Regions from separate parts of the Candidatus Symbiopectobacterium sp. genome, predicted to be linked through region 3. Evidence: predicted binding sites of a transcription regulator. Region 3 holds the regulator's gene; each other region holds the start of a gene.
What was found. Region 3 encodes PurR, which represses purine synthesis genes. Its sites were predicted from a motif close to CANGCAAACGTTTGCNTG; they were not measured.
Positions count from the first base shown of each region.

Region 1: glyA (serine hydroxymethyltransferase) is a predicted target of PurR. The motif match lies at 2,505-2,522, and genes of this name have one in related genera.
Region 2: cvpA (colicin V production protein) is a predicted target of PurR. The motif match lies at 6,366-6,383, and genes of this name have one in related genera.

Region 1 covers NZ_JAHWCO010000490.1:169-5,609, forward strand. The annotation lists gene QZ506_RS14350 (hypothetical protein) at 1-831, opposite strand, end outside; gene glyA (serine hydroxymethyltransferase) at 1,139-2,392, opposite strand; gene hmpA (NO-inducible flavohemoprotein) at 2,718-3,908, shown strand; partial or broken gene QZ506_RS14365 (GDSL-type esterase/lipase family protein) at 4,244-5,441, shown strand, end outside.
Region 2 covers NZ_JAHWCO010000324.1:1,317-10,184, reverse strand. The annotation lists partial or broken gene QZ506_RS09485 (transposase) at 1-239, shown strand, start outside; partial or broken gene QZ506_RS09480 (aspartate-semialdehyde dehydrogenase) at 525-1,319, shown strand; gene truA (tRNA pseudouridine(38-40) synthase TruA) at 1,319-2,140, shown strand; gene QZ506_RS09470 (DedA family protein) at 2,219-2,905, shown strand; gene accD (acetyl-CoA carboxylase, carboxyltransferase subunit beta) at 3,119-4,036, shown strand; gene folC (bifunctional tetrahydrofolate synthase/dihydrofolate synthase) at 4,125-5,393, shown strand; gene dedD (cell division protein DedD) at 5,383-6,141, shown strand; gene cvpA (colicin V production protein) at 6,502-7,002, shown strand; gene purF (amidophosphoribosyltransferase) at 7,024-8,541, shown strand; gene QZ506_RS09440 (UbiX family flavin prenyltransferase) at 8,741-8,868, shown strand, end outside.
Region 3 covers NZ_JAHWCO010000053.1:1-5,407, reverse strand. The annotation lists gene QZ506_RS01780 (MATE family efflux transporter) at 1-1,081, opposite strand, end outside; gene QZ506_RS01775 (riboflavin synthase subunit alpha) at 1,544-2,194, shown strand; gene cfa (cyclopropane fatty acyl phospholipid synthase) at 2,263-3,414, opposite strand; gene purR (HTH-type transcriptional repressor PurR) at 3,970-4,995, opposite strand.

The sequences.
Region 1 (5,441 bases), on a different contig from region 3:
GCATGACTCACTATTATTCAACAAAGCCACAATCAGCCCGTCGTCAGCATCAATAAGGCCAGTTTTGGAAATAGATCCAATCGAACTTAACTCTTCGACATTGTTACCAAACACGCCAATACCTAAGCTCGCGTTGATGGTACCGCCGTTAATTAATGACGCTACGCTGGCATCATTTTCCAGAACGATCCCCGCGTCACCGGTAATCAATCCGGTGTTACTAATGGAATAGAGACTGGAACTGTTGAGCAGGATGGCAGCGTCGTTATCAGAGGAAATCACACCGGAGTTGACGAATTCATACAGCATGGAGTCATTTTCCAGCACGATGCCCTTGTCACCACTGATATCACCAGCGTTCTCGAAAGAGCATAGGTTGCTGGCGTTGATTAAAACGGCCGTATCTTCATCACCTTCGATATGCCCGGAGTTGTTGAATTCCCCCATAAAGCTGTTGTTCTCGAGGTAAACGCCCTTATGTCCCAAGATGGTTCCGGTGTTAAACAACGAATCAATATTACCCGCATCACTCCAAATACCACTGTTGTCACTGGCAGAAATTAAACCGGAGTTGGTTAATGGACTGATCGACCCGCTGTTGTAAAACCCATCACTACCTTTGATAACGCCAGCGTTGCTGAGCGTACCAATGGTTGAGGTATTGGTGACGCCGAAATCGGTTCCGGTGATCGTACCGGTATTGGTTATGCTCAGATAATCCTGCGCAGTTGTGATGCTCAGGCCGCTGATGTTGGTGGAAACATCGATCGATGCAGCGGATGATGGGTAAGTAGAAAGAACGCCTAGTAAAGTACTTACTGCCACCACCAACGGTTTGACTTTGAATGACGAAGACCTCATCCGGCACTTCTCCCAATATATAATAACTCATTGATATTTCATCATTCCGCTGATATTGATAGATTATTAATTAAAAGCAAACTTCATGGAAGCAGCATGTTTGCTATCAGAACTGTCTCAAAGGGTAGACGGGGCGCGGGAGAAAACTTTCATATTCTGATTCTTGCTATCAGAGCGTCAGGGCGGATATATCAGAGGGTTACGCGAAGATGGTGAGAAAAAGCGGTAAAAAAAACGCCAGCCCGAAGGCTGGCGTTAACTTATCGGCTACTGGCTATCAGGCATAAACCGGGAAACGCTCACAAATAGAGAGGACTTTTTGTTTCACGCGTTCAATGGTCGCTTCGTCATTGATGTTATCCAGAACGTCACAGATCCAGCCTGCCAGCTCACGCACTTCCGCTTCCTTGAAGCCACGACGGGTTGCCGCTGGCGTACCGATACGGATACCGGAGGTCACAAACGGGCTCTTCGGATCGTTCGGCACGCTGTTTTTGTTAACGGTAATATTAGCGCGACCCAGAGCGGCATCGGCTTCTTTACCGGTCAGGTTTTTGCTTACCAGATCGAGCAGGAACAGGTGGTTGCTGGTGCCACCAGAAACCACGTTGAAACCGCGCGTCAGGAACACCTCAACCATGGCCTTGGCATTCTTCGCCACTTGTTGCTGGTAAACTTTGAACTCAGGTTCCATCGCTTCTTTCAACGCGACCGCTTTACCGGCGATAACGTGCATCAATGGGCCGCCCTGGCCGCCAGGGAAGACGGCAGAGTTCAGTTTTTTGTACAGTTCTTCATCACCGCCCTTGGCCAGAATCAGGCCGCCGCGCGGACCCGCCAGCGTTTTATGGGTAGTGGTCGTGACGATATGCGCATGAGGAACCGGGTCAGGATAAACGTCAGCCGCGACCAGACCCGCAACGTGTGCCATATCCACAAACAGATAAGCACCAATGCTGTCAGCGATTTCACGCATTTTCGCCCAGTCAACCACGCCTGAGTAAGCAGAAAAACCACCTACGATCATTTTCGGTTTGTGGGTTTGTGCCAGTTCAGCCATTTCTTCGTAATCGATTTTACCGCTTTCATCGATACCGTAAGGAATCACTTTGTACAGTTTGCCAGACAGGTTAACCGGAGAGCCGTGGGTCAGGTGACCGCCGTGAGCCAGGTTCATCCCCAGAATGGTATCACTCGGTTGCAGCAGCGCGGTATACACGGCAAAGTTGGCCTGAGAACCGGAGTGCGGTTGCACGTTAGCGTAGTCAGCACCGAACAGCGCTTTAGCACGGTCAATCGCCAGTTGCTCTACGATGTCAACATATTCGCAGCCGCCGTAGTAACGTTTGCCGGGATATCCTTCCGCATATTTGTTGGTTAACTGAGACCCTTGAGCCTGCATAACACGTGGGCTGGTGTAGTTTTCTGACGCTATCAGTTCAATATGCTCTTCCTGACGCACCACTTCTTGCTGCATCGCGTGCCACAGTTCGGCATCGTAATCGGCAATGTTCATTTCACGCTTTAACATCCGCATCTCCTGACTCAGCTAACTATATGTACAGTAAAAATTCCCGCAACGGGTATTGGCCTATAGTGTAAACCGTTTATCCCCTTGCATGATAGGGCTTGACAGAGGTTTTTACGCAAACGATTAGCTTCAATCAGCACAAGGCTTAGCGGCCTAATGACTTCATGTGCTGGCAAGGGAGTCTTCTTCATCTGCATCCTGCATTTTCTTCATTTTGTGTTCCCGTTGACACAATAAACACCAACACAAAGCAGGGATTTACAACGGGTCAATGCTCGAATAAGATTTATTAAAAATACATCTTATAAAAACACATGGAGTCACCATGCTAGATGCAAAAACCATCGCTATCATAAAATCGACCCTGCCCTTGCTGGCAAAAACCGGCCCTGCACTGACCGCCCATTTTTATCAGCGCATGTTCAGCCACCATCCTGAACTGAAAGACATTTTCAACATGAGTAATCAGCGCAATGGCGATCAGCGAGAAGCCTTATTCAACGCTATCTGCGCCTATGCGGCCAACATCGACAACCTCTCTGCGCTGCTGCCTGCGGTGGAGCGTATCGCACAGAAACATGCCAGCTTCTCGATCCAGCCTGCGCAATATGGCATCGTTGGCGAGCATCTGCTGGCCACGCTGGACGAATTGTTTAGCCCCAGCGGGGAGATATTGGATGCTTGGTGCAAGGCGTATGGCGTATTGGCTGATGTTTTTATTCAGCGTGAACGCGTCATTTATCAGGATGCAGCCAGCCAGCACGGCGGCTGGGAAGGCACGCGCCCCTTTCGCATCGTGAAAAAGCAGGCGCAAAGTGCGCTGATCGCCAGTTTTACGTTGGAACCTGTCGATGGCAAACCAGTGGTGGTTTTTAAACCCGGTCAGTATTTGGCAGTCTACATTCGCCACGACAGCCTTACTCATCAGGAGATTCGCCAATATTCCCTGACGCACACCCCCAATGGCCGCACTTATCGCATTGCGGTAAAACGCGAGGCTCAAGGAACCGTTTCCGGCTATCTGCATGACATTGCACAGGAAGGCGATATCATTTCACTGGCTGCTCCCCACGGGGATTTCTTTTTAACGGCAACCCCCACTACACCGGTCACGCTTATCTCTGCGGGCGTAGGGCAAACACCGTTACTCAGCATGCTGCATCAGTTAAAAGATCAGGCACATGAAGCGGACGTCCTATGGTTGCATGCCGCTGACAGCGGCGATGTGCATGCCTTTGGTGATGAGCTGACGCAGATTAACCAGCAATGGCCCACATTGACACGTTACGTATGGTATCGTCAGCCCGGTAAAGATGATCGTCCCGGTGAGGATTTTCACTATCAAGGCGTAATGGCGCTGGACAAACTGGCATACCGTTTGATCAATACCAACATGCATTTTTATCTGTGCGGCCCGGTGGCCTTTATGCAATTCGTCGCTCATCAACTCCTCACATTGGGCATCGCCCCCTCACAGCTACACTACGAATGCTTTGGCCCACAAAAAGTGGTGTAATGCGCCGAATCGCAAGAACCCACCGCACGGGCAAACGCACGCGCGGTAATCTTATCCACGATCACAAATTTATGCTCCCACCCGATCCGGTAATGATAAAAAACGGTATCGATCACAAAAATCCGCCACACCATAATGAAAATAACATTTCATTTTTAAAAAAAACGAAGTTTTATCTTATTGATTTGCTCCGCGGCCTGTCTGCATCCCACTTTTTTGGCCGAACAAACAAGGAGTTTGTGTAAGAATCATTAGCACTGCGGCAAGCCTGTTGCACACCACCAAAACGACGTCGTCTTTTTTACTACTTTTTGCTACAAGGGATGTATCTGACCATGTCTACACGATTTTCTCACCGCATTACGCTCGCGCTGCTGATTAGCGCTTCCGTGGGCTATGCCCATGCACAAAAGAATGCAGCACCGTCTAGCGAAACGCTGCCCGCCACCATTATTGTGCGTGACCAACAAGGGCACCGTCGCCAAACGCAAACGGATGTGCAGTGCCACTACCAGTTGGAAGTGTCTGAATTAACGGCACCGCTGCGCCTGTCTGCGGTTGAGCCCGGCGGCAATAACTGTTTGCTGAACAATCAGGCGCGTGCCATCTGCCTGAGCGCGTTGTTGCCAACCGCTCAATCGGGTAAAGGAAACATCGCCAACATTAACCCATTTACCGATCACATCGCCTCCGACATAGCCGCTGCGGCAGGCTACATTGGCCCGCAGCAACTCTCCGATGATGCAGGCACACCAGCGCTATCAGCCGCAACCTGGAAACAGGCTAATGCGGTGTTTCATGCCGGTTTCGGTCCCGCGTTAAAACAGGCGGGTATAACTAACCCTGCACAGTTTGATCCCCTGCACTACCCGGCAACGCAGCAAAAAGCCGTTCGCCAACTGGTCGATGTAATCAATCACAACCGCAACTACCATAACGACAGCGGGCAAGCGGGCCACACCGTACTGACGGACAGCGTGTTCCGACCGATCGTTGGTCTTAGCGCCGATGGCAGCTACGAAGGGCTGGATTATGGCTACGCGCACCGTCAGTTGGATGATATCAAAAAGGCCAAGACGCGCATCTTTATCGTTGGCGACTCTACCGCCGCCAACTACGAGAAACTGCGTTTCCCACGTATGGGCTAGGCACAGGTGTTTGAACAGCAATTCCGCCATGACGGCAGCGTCAAAGTGATCAACGGTGCCCGTGCCGGACGCAGTTCGCGCGATTTCTTCTATGAAGGCTGGTTCCGACAGATGCAGCCGCTGATGCAGCCCGGCGACTACATTCTCACTCAGATGGGCCACAACGATCAGAACTGTAACGGTGCCAGAGCGGTACGCGGCGCGGCGGATGTCGGCAACCTGTGCACCTACCCCAATGATGCGGCAGGCAATCGCAAATTACCGCAGGGTAAACCAGACATGTCATTCCAGAACGCGCTGGAACGCTATATCACCTATGCCCGCTAGCATCAGATGACCCCAGTGCTGCTAACACCAACAACCCGCGTGAAAGGTGCACAAGGAA
Region 2 (8,868 bases), on a different contig from region 3:
GAGGCAAACCGACTCTGCTGGGGATAAGCAAACGAGGTGATAAAAATTTACGCAAACTTCTGGTTCAATGTGCCCGCTCATTAATGATTCGACTTGAACATCAGCAGGGCAGGCTTGCTGAATGGGTTCGGGGGCAACTCGATAACAAACATTCAAATATTGTCGCCTGTGCTCTGGCAAACAAACTGGCGCGAATAGCCTGGTCAATCACAACTAATCGCAATGAATATCAGGCCTGATGTTATATATAACTACATCAATAAACTGATTATTAAGTAATTAAACAGCAGTTACCTATCTGGTTTTGCGAATACTGATTATTGATGACATGAACGGCATATCGGCCTGCTGAAAAACCTGACGACAAAAATGGCTCACTGAAGCCGAGGGCCTTTTCAGATTCACCAGGCGCGGAACTCATCGAGGCGCGGGCATCTCGCCCACAGAGACGCCGGATAGATTGAAGCAAACCCACTATTAGTCAAAAATCAGTGTTGCAAAAATGGGGGTGACTATAGATTCTTGTCGCGGGCAGCGAAGCGAGCGCACGCTATGCGGAAGAAGCGGGTAACGCAGGTTGCCTTGTGATTGATAGCAGCGATCTGTTCGCGCTGGAGCAGGATGTCCCGTTGGTGGTGCCTGGGGTCAACAACCATGTGCTGGCGGATTACCGTAATCGCAATATCGTCGCGGTGGCAGACAGTCTGGTGAGTCAGCTGCTGCTGGCTATTAAGCAGCTGATCGAGCAAGCCGGGCTGTCACGTCTTCACGTCACCAATCTGCTCTCTGTGTCTGCGCTGGGCAAAGTGGCGGTAGACGATTTGGCCGGGCAGAGTGCCCGTTTGCTGAACGGCATTCCACCGGAACCGTGCTTTTTTGCCAAACAGCTGGCGTTTAATGTGCTGCCGTTTCTGGCGGATGGGCAAGGCAGTGTGGCACAAGAGCGTCGACTGGTGTATCAAGTGCGTAAGGTGTTACAGGACGAAGGGCTGCCTATCTCCGTCAACTGCTTACAGGCTCCGGTGTTTTACGGCCACGCACAGGTCGTGCATCTTGAGGCATTACGACCGCTGTCTGCGGAGGAAGCACGGGATGAGCTCGCACGCGCTGAATATGTTCAGCTCAGCGATGAAGACGACTACCCGACGCAAGTGGAAGATGCTTCTGACAACGTTCAACTCAAGATTGGTTGCCTGCACAATGATTACGGTATTCCCGAACTGCTGCAATTCTGGTCGGTTGCGGATAACGTACGCTTCGGCGGCGCGTTGATGGCGTTGGAAACGGCAGAACGGCTGGTGCAGGAGTATCTGGAGTAATGTCAGACAGTAATTTGCCGCAGCAGTCTGCTGGTATCAAGGTGGCGCTGGGCGTTGAGTATGACGGCAGCCGCTATTATGGCTGGCAGCGTCAGGCTGAAGTAGAGAGCGTGCAAGGGCATCTGGAACAGGCGCTGAGTAAAGTGGCCGATGAGCCGATTACCGTGTTTTGCGCCGGCAGAACCGATGCCGGCGTGCACGCTACCGGACAAGTAGTGCACTTCACCACCCAGGCTCAGCGCAAAGATGCCGCCTGGACCATGGGCGTTAATGCCCATTTGCCAGCAGATATCGCCGTGCGCTGGGTGAAAACCGTCGATGATGATTTTCATGCGCGTTTCAGCGCCACGGCACGTCGCTATCGGTACCTTATCTATAATCATCGCCTGCGCCCGGCGGTACTGGCGCGTGGCGTAACGCAGTTCCACTTCCCGTTGGATGCGGCGCGCATGGAACGCGCAGGGCAAAGCCTACTGGGTGAGAATGATTTTACCTCGTTTCGCACCGTGCAATGCCAATCGCGCACGCCGTGGCGCAATGTAAATCATTTAAAGGTTACGCGTCATGGCGCTTACATCGTGGTAGATATTAAAGCCAATGCGTTTGTTCATCATATGGTGCGCAATATCGTTGGTAGCCTGATGGAAGTGGGATGTGGTAATCAGCCTGAATCCTGGATAGCCGAACTGCTGGCGGCTAAAGATCGCATGCTGACTGCCGCCACGGCGCGCGCCGACGGTCTTTATCTGGTAGCAGTAGATTATCCGGCACGTTTCGAACTGCCCGTTGCGCCAATGGGCCCGCTGTTTCTGGAAGATTGACCAGTGGCAGGCGGTTGTATCGCACCACTCTAAACACGAGAGGATTCTCACGGCATTGCGCCGTGAAACATGCACATGATGGAACTTGTCGCGTTTATACGCTTTATCATCGATTTTATTCTGCATATTGACGTTCACCTTGCGGAACTGGTTGCGCAATACGGTGTCTGGATTTATGCCATTCTGTTTTTAATCCTGTTTTGCGAAACAGGTCTGGTGGTGACGCCATTTCTGCCGGGGGATTCCCTGTTGTTTGTCGCTGGCGCGCTGGCGGCGTTGCACACTAACGATCTGGATGTGCACACCATGGTGGCGCTGATGGTTGTGGCGGCCATACTGGGGGATGCGGTCAATTACACCATCGGGCGTTTGTTCGGGGAAAAGCTGTTCAATAACCCAGATTCGAAAATTTTTCGCCGCAGTTATCTGGATAAAACGCATCAATTTTATGCCCGTCACGGCGGTAAAACGATTATTCTGGCGCGCTTCGTACCGATTGTGAGAACATTCGCGCCGTTTGTCGCCGGTATGGGGCATATGCGCTACCGCCATTTTGCTCTCTATAATGTGGTAGGAGCATTACTGTGGGTATTACTGTTTACCTACGCAGGTTACCTGTTCGGCTACCTGCCGATTGTGCAAGAAAACTTGAACTTATTGATTGTCGCGATTATTTTTATCTCTATTTTGCCAGGGATCATTGAAATCTGGCGGCATAGACGAGCGGCGGCCCGGGTGAAGAGCGCGTCGGGTTCACAAGAATAAACGCGGTAATCGCTCCGGTTTGACCAGTTTTCTATCCACAGTCCCGGAGTGTTATGGTTTAATGAGCGGCATTTATGGTCTGCCCCTGATGACGACCTGCGCTATCGGTGCCTTGCAATTCGGGTGTAAACACCGGTTCAGGCTGCGGTAAACGGGCGTAGTGACGGGGAAGAGCGGACTGGCCACGGCCAGGTTCAAGCAGAAAGGTTATCAATGAGCTGGATTGAACGAATTCTTAACAAGAGCAACATTACACCGACCCGCAAGGCCAATATTCCTGAAGGGGTATGGACCAAATGTGACAGTTGTGGTCAGATGCTTTATCGCGCTGAATTGGAGCGTAACCTTGAGGTGTGTCCCAAGTGCGACCACCACATGCGACTTTCTGCCCGTACGCACTTGAATGCGTTTCTGGATAAGGACAGCGTGGTTGAACTGGGTAGTGAGCTGGAGCCCAAGGATGCGCTGAAGTTCAAAGACTCGAAGAAATACAAAGATCGTCTGGTTGCTGCACAAAAGCAGTCTGACGAAAAAGACGCGTTGGTGGTGATGAAAGGCACGTTGTATGGCATGCCGGTGGTTGCTGCTTCCTTTGAGTTTGCCTTTATGGGCGGTTCCATGGCCTCTGTGGTCGGCGCGCGTTTTGTGCGTGCGGTTGAGCAGGCGTTGGAAGATGGCTGTCCGCTGGTGTGTTTCTCCGCCAGCGGCGGTGCGCGTATGCAAGAAGCGCTGATGTCGCTGATGCAAATGGCGAAAACCAGCGCAGCGTTGGCAAAAATGCGCGAGCGCGGTCTGCCCTATATTTCGGTGTTGACCGACCCGACCATGGGCGGTGTTGCCGCCAGTCTGGCGATGCTCGGCGATTTGAATATTGCTGAACCGAAAGCGCTGATCGGTTTTGCCGGTCCGCGCGTTATCGAACAGACGGTACGTGAAAAATTGCCGCCAGGTTTCCAACGCAGTGAATTCCTGCTGGAAAAAGGGGCGATTGACATGATCGTGCGCCGCCCGGAAATGCGCTTTAAGTTAGCCAGCATACTGTCTCGGCTGACCAACCACCCCGAGCCGGCGGACACCGCTGAGGTTCGTCCGCCGGAAGTGACCACTGAACCGCAGGATGATGCGCAATAAGTGACACGTGAACAGGGTGCAGCAGGATTGTGCTTAGGCCGTTCTGTGCACCCTGTATCAATGAACCGTAAGCCAGTGAACGGGACTCATGGAAAATCTTCTCATTCCCCAAGCCACGTCGCCTTTGGCCGCGTGGCTTCATTATCTGGAGCACCTGCACACCACTGCCATTGACATGGTATTGACGCGTGTTAAACAGGTTGCCGACCGTCTTCACCTGCTGCGTCCGGCCCCAACGGTGTTTACCGTCGCGGGTACCAACGGAAAAGGCACTACCTGTTGTACGCTGGAAGCCATTTTGATGGCGGCGGGTTTACGTGTCGGTGTTTACAGTTCTCCCCATCTGTTGCGTTATACCGAGCGTGTGCGCATCCAAGGCCAGGAATTGCCGGAAAGCGAGCACACTAAGGCGTTTGCAGAGATCGAGGCAGGGCGTGGCGATGTCTCATTGACCTATTTCGAGTTTGGCACCCTTGCGGCACTGCATCTGTTCAGGCAGGCAAATCTGGATGTGGTGATTCTGGAAGTCGGGTTAGGTGGGCGTCTGGATGCCACCAATATTGTGGATGCTGACGTGGCGGTGGTGACCAGTATTGCGCTCGATCATACTGACTGGTTAGGGCATGACCGCGAAAGTATTGGTCGCGAAAAGGCCGGTATCTTCCGCGGTAATACTCCTGCCGTGGTGGGTGAGCCGGATATGCCCGCCTCTATTGCTGCTGTGGCCGAAGAGAAAGGGGCATTGTTGTTCAGGCGTGATCGTGATTGGCATTTTGCGCTGGAAGGCGACGGCTGGTATTGGCAATCGGCTTACGGAGAGCGCATGACGCTGCCCCTGCCGAACGTACCGTTGCCCAATGCTGCTACGGCGCTGGCCGCGCTGCGCCAGGGGCCGATTGATGTCTATCTGGCTGCTGTCGAACAGGGGTTGCGTCGCGCGGCGTTACCGGGCAGGTTCCAAACGGTGAGTGAACAGCCGAAACTGATTCTGGATGTCGCACATAATCCCCATGCAGCAGCCTATCTGGCCGGGCGATTGGCGCAGTTGCCAAAAACGGGCAAAGTACGTGCGGTGATTGGTATGCTGGACGATAAAGATATTCCCGGTACGCTGGCGCACCTCAAGCCCGTGGTGGATGAATGGTATTGCGCCCCGTTGGAGGGGCCACGTGGTGCCAGCGTTGAGTTGATAGCGGCCCACCTGGAGCGATGCCGGTCGTTTAACGGTGTCGCGACCGCCTGGCATCAGGCGATGCAAGATGCAGATACGCAGGATACCGTCGTGGTGTGCGGATCTTTTCATACGGTAGCGCATGTGATGGAAGCGCAGGAGGAGAGGGGGTCGAATGGCAAGTAAGTTTCAAAACCGTCTGGTCGGCACCATTATTCTGGTGGCGTTGGGCGTTATTGTGCTGCCAGCGCTGCTGGACGGCAAAAAGAAACATTACGAAGATGAGTTTGCCGCGATCCCGCTGGTGCCAAAGCAGGGTGACAGTACGGAAGCCGAATCGCTGCCTTCACTGAATCAGTTGTTGCCCAGTCAGCCGCCGGAAGGGGCACAGCAGGCGATGCAAGGACAACCGGCTCTGGGCGGTGTGACCGCACCTGAGGATGATGGCACTATGCAGGTACCGCCGAGCAGTACGCCACCGTCGCCTTACGCACCGATAGAAATTGCCTCGACCGCTGTGGCGGCGCGCCCGGTACCCCCTAAAGTGGACGTGAAGCCGGAAACCAAACCCAAGGCGAAGCCAGAAATTAAACCGGAAGTGAAAGCTGAGCCGAAACCGGAAAACAAGCCGGCAATTCCTACACCGCCGCCGGCAGCGCAACCGGAAGTGAAGCAGGAAGCCGCGCCCGCGGTACAAGCTTACGTGGTGCAACTGGGCGCACTGAAAAATGCGGATAAGGTGAATGAAATTGTTGCCAAGCTGCGCCTGTCGGGATACCGCGCCTATACGGTGCCGTCGACACCCGTCGCGGGGGAAATAACCCGCATTTACGTCGGGCCGGATGCTTCAAAACAGAAATTACAGTCTGCCCTCGGCGAACTGCAACATCTGAGTGGGCTGACTGGGCAGGTCAGGAACTACAGCGCACGTTAAGGGTTGCCAGAGGGCTAATTCCGCTGATGTTGTTGGGAAAGTCGACTAAAATGGTCATCCTCGCCCACCGCGTCATTTCCGTGCAGGCGGGAATCTTTTGCAGAAGTCACGTCTGCTTCTGCGGGAGATCCTCCGCCTACGCGGAGGATGACGAGGAAAAAAAGTGACTTTGTCAGTACACCTCCAGCAAATTCACCTATCGGTGAAATCGTTGGGAAATAGGCTACGCAAACGTTTTCTTTTTCTGTTAGAATGCGCCGCGAACAGGATGATGATCGGCGCTACGCTCTCTTGAACTGGCGGTAATGACTGCTGGTGTGAGAGAGATTGTGTTGGCATCGTTCGTGAGTGAGAGAATTCATGGTTTGGGTTGATTACGTCATCATTGGCATTATTGGTTTCTCAGCGCTGGTCAGTTTGATCCGGGGCTTTGTTCGTGAGGCGCTTTCGCTGATCACCTGGGGCAGTGCATTCTTTGTTGCCATCCATTATTGCCCATACCTGTCGGTCTATTTCACGCGTTTTGAAGACGAGCTGGTGCGCAACGGGGTTACTATCGCCATTCTGTTTATTGCGACATTGATTGTGGGAGCTATCGTCAACTATGTGATTGGTTCACTGGTTGAACGAACCGGGCTTTCAGGCACCGATAGAGTACTGGGCATTTGCTTTGGTGCATTGCGCGGTGTGTTGATTGTCTCTGCATTGCTGTTCTTTTTGGATACCTTTACCGGTTTTTCACAAAGCGACGACTGGAAACGGTCTCAGCTTATCCCGCAGTTTAGCTATATCATCAGGTGGTTTTTCGACTACCTGCAAAGCACGTCAAGTTTCTTGCCGCAGCACATAGAGCTGCGGTAGCGCTGATGAGGAAAAGACAACATGTGCGGTATTGTAGGTATCGCCGGTTTTACACCGGTAAACCAGTCGATTTATGACGCGTTAACGGTGTTACAGCACCGTGGACAAGATGCCGCAGGCATCGTCACCATCGACCCCATGAACTGCTTCCGCCTGCGTAAGGCGAACGGCCTGGTGAAGGACGTATTCGAGGCGCGCCACATGCAGCGCCTGCAAGGCAATATGGGCGTGGGGCATGTGCGTTATCCTACCGCGGGCAGCTCCAGCGCATCGGAGGCCCAGCCGTTTTATGTCAATTCCCCGTTTGGCATCACGCTGGCGCACAACGGTAACCTGACCAACGCTCATGAACTGCGCAAACAGCTGTTTGAGCAAGGGCGTCGCCACGTTAACACCACCTCTGATTCCGAGATCCTGCTCAATATCTTTGCCTGCGAGTTGGATCGTTTCCAACACTACCCGCTGGATGCCGACAACGTGTTTGCTGCCGTTGCCGCCACTCATAAAATGATTCGCGGTGCCTATGCGTGCGTTGGGATGATCATCGGGCACGGTTTGTTCGCTTTCCGCGATCCAAACGGTATCCGTCCGTTGGTGATTGGCAAGCGCGAACTGGCAGATGGCCGCATCGAGTATATGGTGGCCTCGGAAAGCGTGGCGCTTGATACCCTTGGCTTTGAGTTCTTGCGTGACGTAGCGCCGGGAGAGGCGGTTTACATCACTGAGAAAGGGCAATTGTTTACGCGCCAATGCGCCGAGAACCCGAAAAGCAATCCATGCCTGTTCGAGTATGTCTATTTTGCTCGCCCAGACTCTTTTATCGACAAAATTTCGGTCTACAGCGCCCGCGTGCGCATGGGCCAAAAGCTGGGCGAGAAGATTGCCCGCGTGTGGGAAGATCTGGATATCGATGTGGTAATTCCTATCCCGGAAACCTCCTGCGATATCGCTTTGGAGATTGCGCGCATTATCGATAAGCCGTACAGCCAGGGCTTTGTGAAAAACCGCTATGTTGGCCGTACCTTTATCATGCCGGGTCAGGAACAGCGTAAAAACTCGGTGCGCCGCAAACTGAACGCCAACCGCGCCGAGTTTCGTGACAAAAACGTGCTATTGGTGGATGACTCCATCGTGCGCGGCACCACTTCGGAGCAAATTGTCGAGATGGCGCGTGAAGCGGGTGCGCGCCGCGTCTATCTGGCCTCAGCCGCGCCGGAAATTCGTTTCCCCAACGTGTATGGCATTGATATGCCGAGCGCCAATGAGCTGATTGCCCACGGTCGCGAAGTGGAAGAGATTCGCCAGATTATTGGTGCCGACGCCCTGATTTTCCAGGATCTCGACGATCTGATCGCTGCCGCGCGGGAAGAAAACCCGGATATCGTGCAATTTGAATGCTCGGTATTTAACGGTGTCTACGTGACCAAAGATGTCGATCAAGGTTATCTCGACTATCTGGAAGGATTGCGTAATGACGATGCCAAAGCGCTGCGCAGCCAGAACGAAGTCGAAGATCTGGAGCTGCATAACGAAGGCTGATGTCATTCAAGGAGAAAGCTGGGGATCTCTGTGCGAAGAAACAGGTTCCTTCTGTAAGAGATTCCTACCTGCGTGGAAATGACTGACTTGTTAGCAACAAAGGGAGGTGCGTAAGCGCCTCCCTTTGTTGCTTATTGAGCGGGGATAAGGCAAAGTCTGCCCGTAATCCTTTTTGCACAGCAGCATCTCGAGGTTTGGCATGAAACGACTCATCATTGGACTTTCCGGTGCCAGCGGCACGGTTTATGGCGTGCGCCTGTTACAGGTGTTACAACCGTTGGACGACGTGGAAACCCATTTGATCATGAGCCCGGCTGCCCGACAAAC
Region 3 (5,407 bases):
TCGCGGCCAGAAGCATCAACTGCGCCGCCATAGCGACCACTTCAGTGTTTTTGTTATACAACAAGGCGATCTGCTCACGCAGCAACGCGGTGAAAATAGCGGTACAACAGGCCAGCATCACGCCGGTTGCGATGCCGGTGTAGGCCGCAACACGAGCATCTTCCATGGAGCCTTCCCCCAGCCGGTGACCAACGCGGATCGTCGAGGCAATGCCGATAGACAACGGCAACACGAACATCAGAGAACTGAAGTTCAGTGCTATCTGATGCCCGGCAACATCAATGACGCCGAGCGGCAGGATCAGCAGGGCGACGATGGCAAACAGAGATACTTCGAACAGCAGGGCGAGCGCAATGGGCAAACCAAGCGAAAACAGATGCCGCATGGCGGAGAAATCAATCTGCCAGCGCTGCCACTTGATATCGCGAAGCCAACGTGCGTGCATACTGTAAAACGCCATCATCAGCATCATGATCCAATAGGTAGAGGCTGTCGCGACGCCGCAACCCACACCGCCCAGTTCGGGCATGCCAAATTTGCCGTAGATAAAGATGTAGTTCAGCGGAATATTGATCAGCACGCCAATAAAGCCAATCACCATGCCCTGCTTGGTTTTGGATAACCCCTCACACTGGCAGCGCAGCACCTGATAGAACAGATAGCCCGGTACTCCCAGCAGCATCACGTGCAGATAGCCGATGGCAACATTCGCGAGCTCCGGTGAGTCGGTATGCATCATGGCAATAACATGCTTGCCGTTATACAGCACTATCATGGTGATAACCGCAACGATCGCGGCCAAAATAAACGCCTGCTGAACCTGATGGGCGATGCGCGGGCGTCGGCCAGAGCCGTTGAGTTGGGCTACCACGGGCGTGAGCGCCATTAATAAACCATGTCCAAACAGGATGACCGGTAACCACACGGAGGTACCGACTGCAACCGCTGCCATATCGGTGGCGCTATAAGCACCCGCAATAATGGTGTCAACGACACCCATGGAAGTTTGGGAAACCTGCGCAATAATAACAGGAACCGCGAGCGTTAACAGGCTCCGAGCCTCTAACAAATATTTCTGCACGCAAACACCTTCCTTGAATTGTTAAAACGAAAAACTGGAGTCGATACCCCCTCGCTTTCTGTTATACGGCAGCACTGCGAGGTGGCGCATTGCTTTTCCAGCAGGGGGTTGGGATGAATGAAAGTAAACAACCGCAAGCGAGATAACGAGCACAAATGGCTTTCGAAGCCATCCATCTGAGATGGAAAATCAATCGATGACAGAACGTTGTTCCAGTGTAGCTGCTTGGCATAAGTAAACCAACTTCTTCGTAAGATATTGTGTCAATGAAGAGGTTCTGTTGTCTTATCGGATTTGTCAGGTGACAAAGGCGGGAATGCGTTTGGTTTTCCAGTCGTTATGAGGCAAACTGCAAAATGATTTGTCAGCCTTTATTCCCTCGCAGCGTGCCACGTTAGCGTAGGGGGAGATACTGGCACAGTAGAATTCAGTTATTTCACTGATTTATTATGAGGCAAGCGTATGTTTACCGGTATTGTTCAAGGCACCGCGCCGGTGGTGTCCATCGATGAAAAAACGAACTTCCGTACGCATGTGGTAAAACTTCCTCCCGAATTACTGACCGGCCTAGTGACAGGTGCCTCGATCGCCAATAACGGCTGCTGCCTGACGGTGACGGCAATTGATGGCGATCGGGTCAGTTTTGATTTAATGAAAGAGACGCTGCGTCTGACCAACCTGGGCGATATCACGCCGGGCGATCTGGTTAATATTGAACGTGCCGCAAAATACGGCGATGAGATTGGCGGACATGTTATGTCCGGGCACATTATGTGCACAGCCGAAGTGGTTAAAATTCTTACCTCGGAAAACAACCACCAGATTTGGTTCCGACTCTCCGATGAATCGCAGATGAACTATGTGCTGCACAAAGGTTTTATCGGGATTGATGGCATCAGTCTCACTGTGGGTGAGGTGACTCGCAGCCGTTTCTGCGTGCATTTGATTCCCGAAACGCTGCAACGCACCACGCTCGGCCAGAAGCGATTGGGGAACCGGATCAATATCGAAATCGACCCGCAAACTCAGGCTGTTATCGACACGGTTGAACGTGTGCTGGCACAGCGTCAGGCACAAGAGGCCGCAACGGCAAATGCCGCGCAGAGCGCCTGAAGCATGAGCTGAAAAGGCGATAAAAAATGCCGTAACCCCTTTGATGTACGGCGTTAAGCTGACCGAAATCAGCGCGCTACACGCACGCCACCTTCAATCCCTTGGGGGCTAAACAAGACCTGCCACAGTTGAATGTTTCGCGCGCGAAACGCCCCGGCGCAGGCATTCAGGTAGTAACGGAACATACGGTTAAAACGCGGCGAATAACGGTCCGCTAACTGCGGCCAACTGGCTACAAAGCGATCGTGCCAGGCCATCAAGGTTTTATCGTAATCGGCCCCAAAATTGTGCCAATCTTCCATCACCAGATAAGGTTCACTGTGTGCGGCAATGTGGCGCACGGAGGGCAGGCAGCCGTTTGGGAAAATATATTTGTTAATCCAGGGATCAACCTGCGAATCGGTTTTATTTGCCCCAATGGTATGCAGCAGAAACAACCCTTCGGGTTTGAGATTTTTGCTGACGACGCGAAAGTACGTATCATAATTTTTCGGTCCAACGTGCTCAAACATGCCGACAGACACGATGCGATCGAAATGTCGGTTAAGGTCGCGATAATCCTGCAATTCAATGGTGACGTTGAGATCGCTACAGCGCGCCTGAGCCAGTTTTTGCTGCTCACGCGAAATGGTCACGCCGTAAACCGATACGCCATAATGGCGTGCCGCATAGGCGGCCAGCCCGCCCCAGCCGCAGCCAATATCCAACAGGGTCATGCCTGGCTGAAGCTGAAGTTTTTCGCAAATTATGCGCAGTTTGGCCTGTTGCGCCTGTTCTAGGGTAGTGGACTCTTTCCAGTAGCCGCAGGAGTATTGCATATGCGTGTCGAGCATCAGGCTAAACAGATCGTTGCCCAGATCGTAATGCTCCTTGCCGACGATCCAGGCTCGCTTGCGGGATTGCAGGTTAATCAAGCGCGCAGCGACAATGTGCAAAATGTCTTTAAGATGATGGGTGGCCCTTTTCTCAAGCCCCGCGCGTAAAATACGCCGAAAAAAACAGTCTAAACGATCGCACTCCCACCAACCGTCCATATAGCTTTCACCGAGTCCCAGGGAGCCTTCACGCAGAACGCGCTTGTAGAAATCAGGGTTACGTACCCGAATATCAAACGGGCGTGAGCCATTGATTTTGATATCGGCGATAGCCAATAACGCGTGTACGATCCGGAACCAGGACGTGTTATGTTCTGCCAGTTCCTCTACATATGACGAACTCATAACTTCCCCCAACCTTGCCAGACAGCGCCGCAAGGAACAGCATAGACAGTCTCTCATCAACCCGAACGCTGCGGGTTGCGCGTAGCGTGTTCGAATCACGGGCAGGTTACCCGTTGTTCAAATAGTAAGCGGTTGCATTCGTGCGCAGCCGTTTATGCTTGCCCGTTGCACAGCGGCAGCGGGCATAACATCCATCGTCTACTCTCTGGATACCAGAGGGACTGAAGTGTCAACACCGGCACGTGGTAACACGTAGGGGCACATATCCTGATACGCAGTCGTGCGTTCGTTATAATAAGGATAAGTGTAGGGATATTGTCCGAATGAAAAACAGTGTACGACTGCTTCAATCAGAGGACAAGTCAAAATTGATTGATGCAGTCATGAAGAATCTACAAATCAACGCGCTATACCCGTCATACTTCAAGTTGCAGGTGCGTTGTCTGCACTCGCTCACCCGAATCACTTACTTTAGTAAGCTCATCGTGATTCCCTCATTTGCGGCCTTCCCGTAACTCTAATTATTTAGGGCATATAAGAAAATCGTCTTAAACATCAAAGGCGGTAGTCGCGGAAAGGGCCGTCACCCACAGAACGACGCTCGATAAGCGTTGGGTGAACCTCAGTCATCTGCGCATCTTCGCGCTTACTGGTGATGCGATCGAGCAGCATGGTAAAAGCCGATTGGCCCAAATGCTCTTTTGGCTGGTGGATCGTGGTTAAGGCAGGCGTGAAATAACGTGCATGGCGAACATTATCGTAGCCAATCACGGAAATATCTTGCGGTACGAGTAGTCCGAGCTCATCTGCCGCGCAGATGGCGCCCATGGCCATGATGTCACCGCCGCAGAAAATAGCGGTCGGGCGCTGTTTCTGCGCCAAAATGTGGTGCATGGCTTTATAACCGGATTCCGGCTCGAAATCGCCCTGAACAATCCATTCATCGTGAACGGTGATATCCGCTTCCTGCAAGGCTTTGAGAAAACCCAGATAACGCCCGCTGCCCGTGTTGCGTTCCTGAATACCGGGAATAGCGCCGATGTCGCGGTGGCCACGTTCAATCAGGTAACGCCCAGCCAGATATCCTCCTTCAAAGGCGTTATCAATGATAGTGTCAGTGAAATCGCCGCGTGCCTGACCCCAATCCATCACTACCATGGGAATGCTGCGGTAATCGGCCAACATGCTCAGCAGTTCAGGCGGATATTCCGCACACATTACCAACAGACCATCAACCCGTTTTTGCGCCAGCATGGAAAGATAGGCCCGCTGTTTTTCCAGGTTATTATGCGAGTTACACAGAATCAGGGTATAGCCTTTTGCATAACAACTGTTTTCAACCGCTTCGATAATTTCCGCAAAGTAGGGTGCTTCGCTCGAGGTGGCGAGCAGACCGATGGATTTGGTGTGGTTTACCTTTAAGCTCCGAGCCACTGCGCTCGGGGAGTAGTGTAATTCCTTGATGGCTTCCCGCACGGCCGTTTTGGTCTCTTCGGCGACGAAACGTGTTTTATTGATGACGTGAGAGACGGTTGTTGTTGAAACGCCAGCACACTTTGCCACATCTTTGATCGTTGCCATCTAAACATGACTCCTGAACCTACTTGTTACGGCAGTATATAGTTTGTTAATCGTTTGCTTTTGCGTAATGTTCTCTTTCCGATGGTATAAACAGGATATCAGAAGGAGACTGCAGAAATAATTTGTACCTAAAGGGGACGCGTTGATCCCATCGAAGATGACGTGTTCGGACACCGACGCAACGCACGGTAAACTGCAAATTTTGGCTGATTTGCCGCGAAAGTGAAAGGGATAATTGATTTAATTAGTGCAGCCGGGATCGGAGATTTTCCCTATATACCCGTGATCATTGAAGATGCTTGATTTTACGCGGTAAGAAGATCATGCTCACCCACTATGAAGATATTTATTACCGACAAGCAAAAAGCCGAACTCGAACACCTTCATGACACCAGTCGTGATAAGCGTGTTT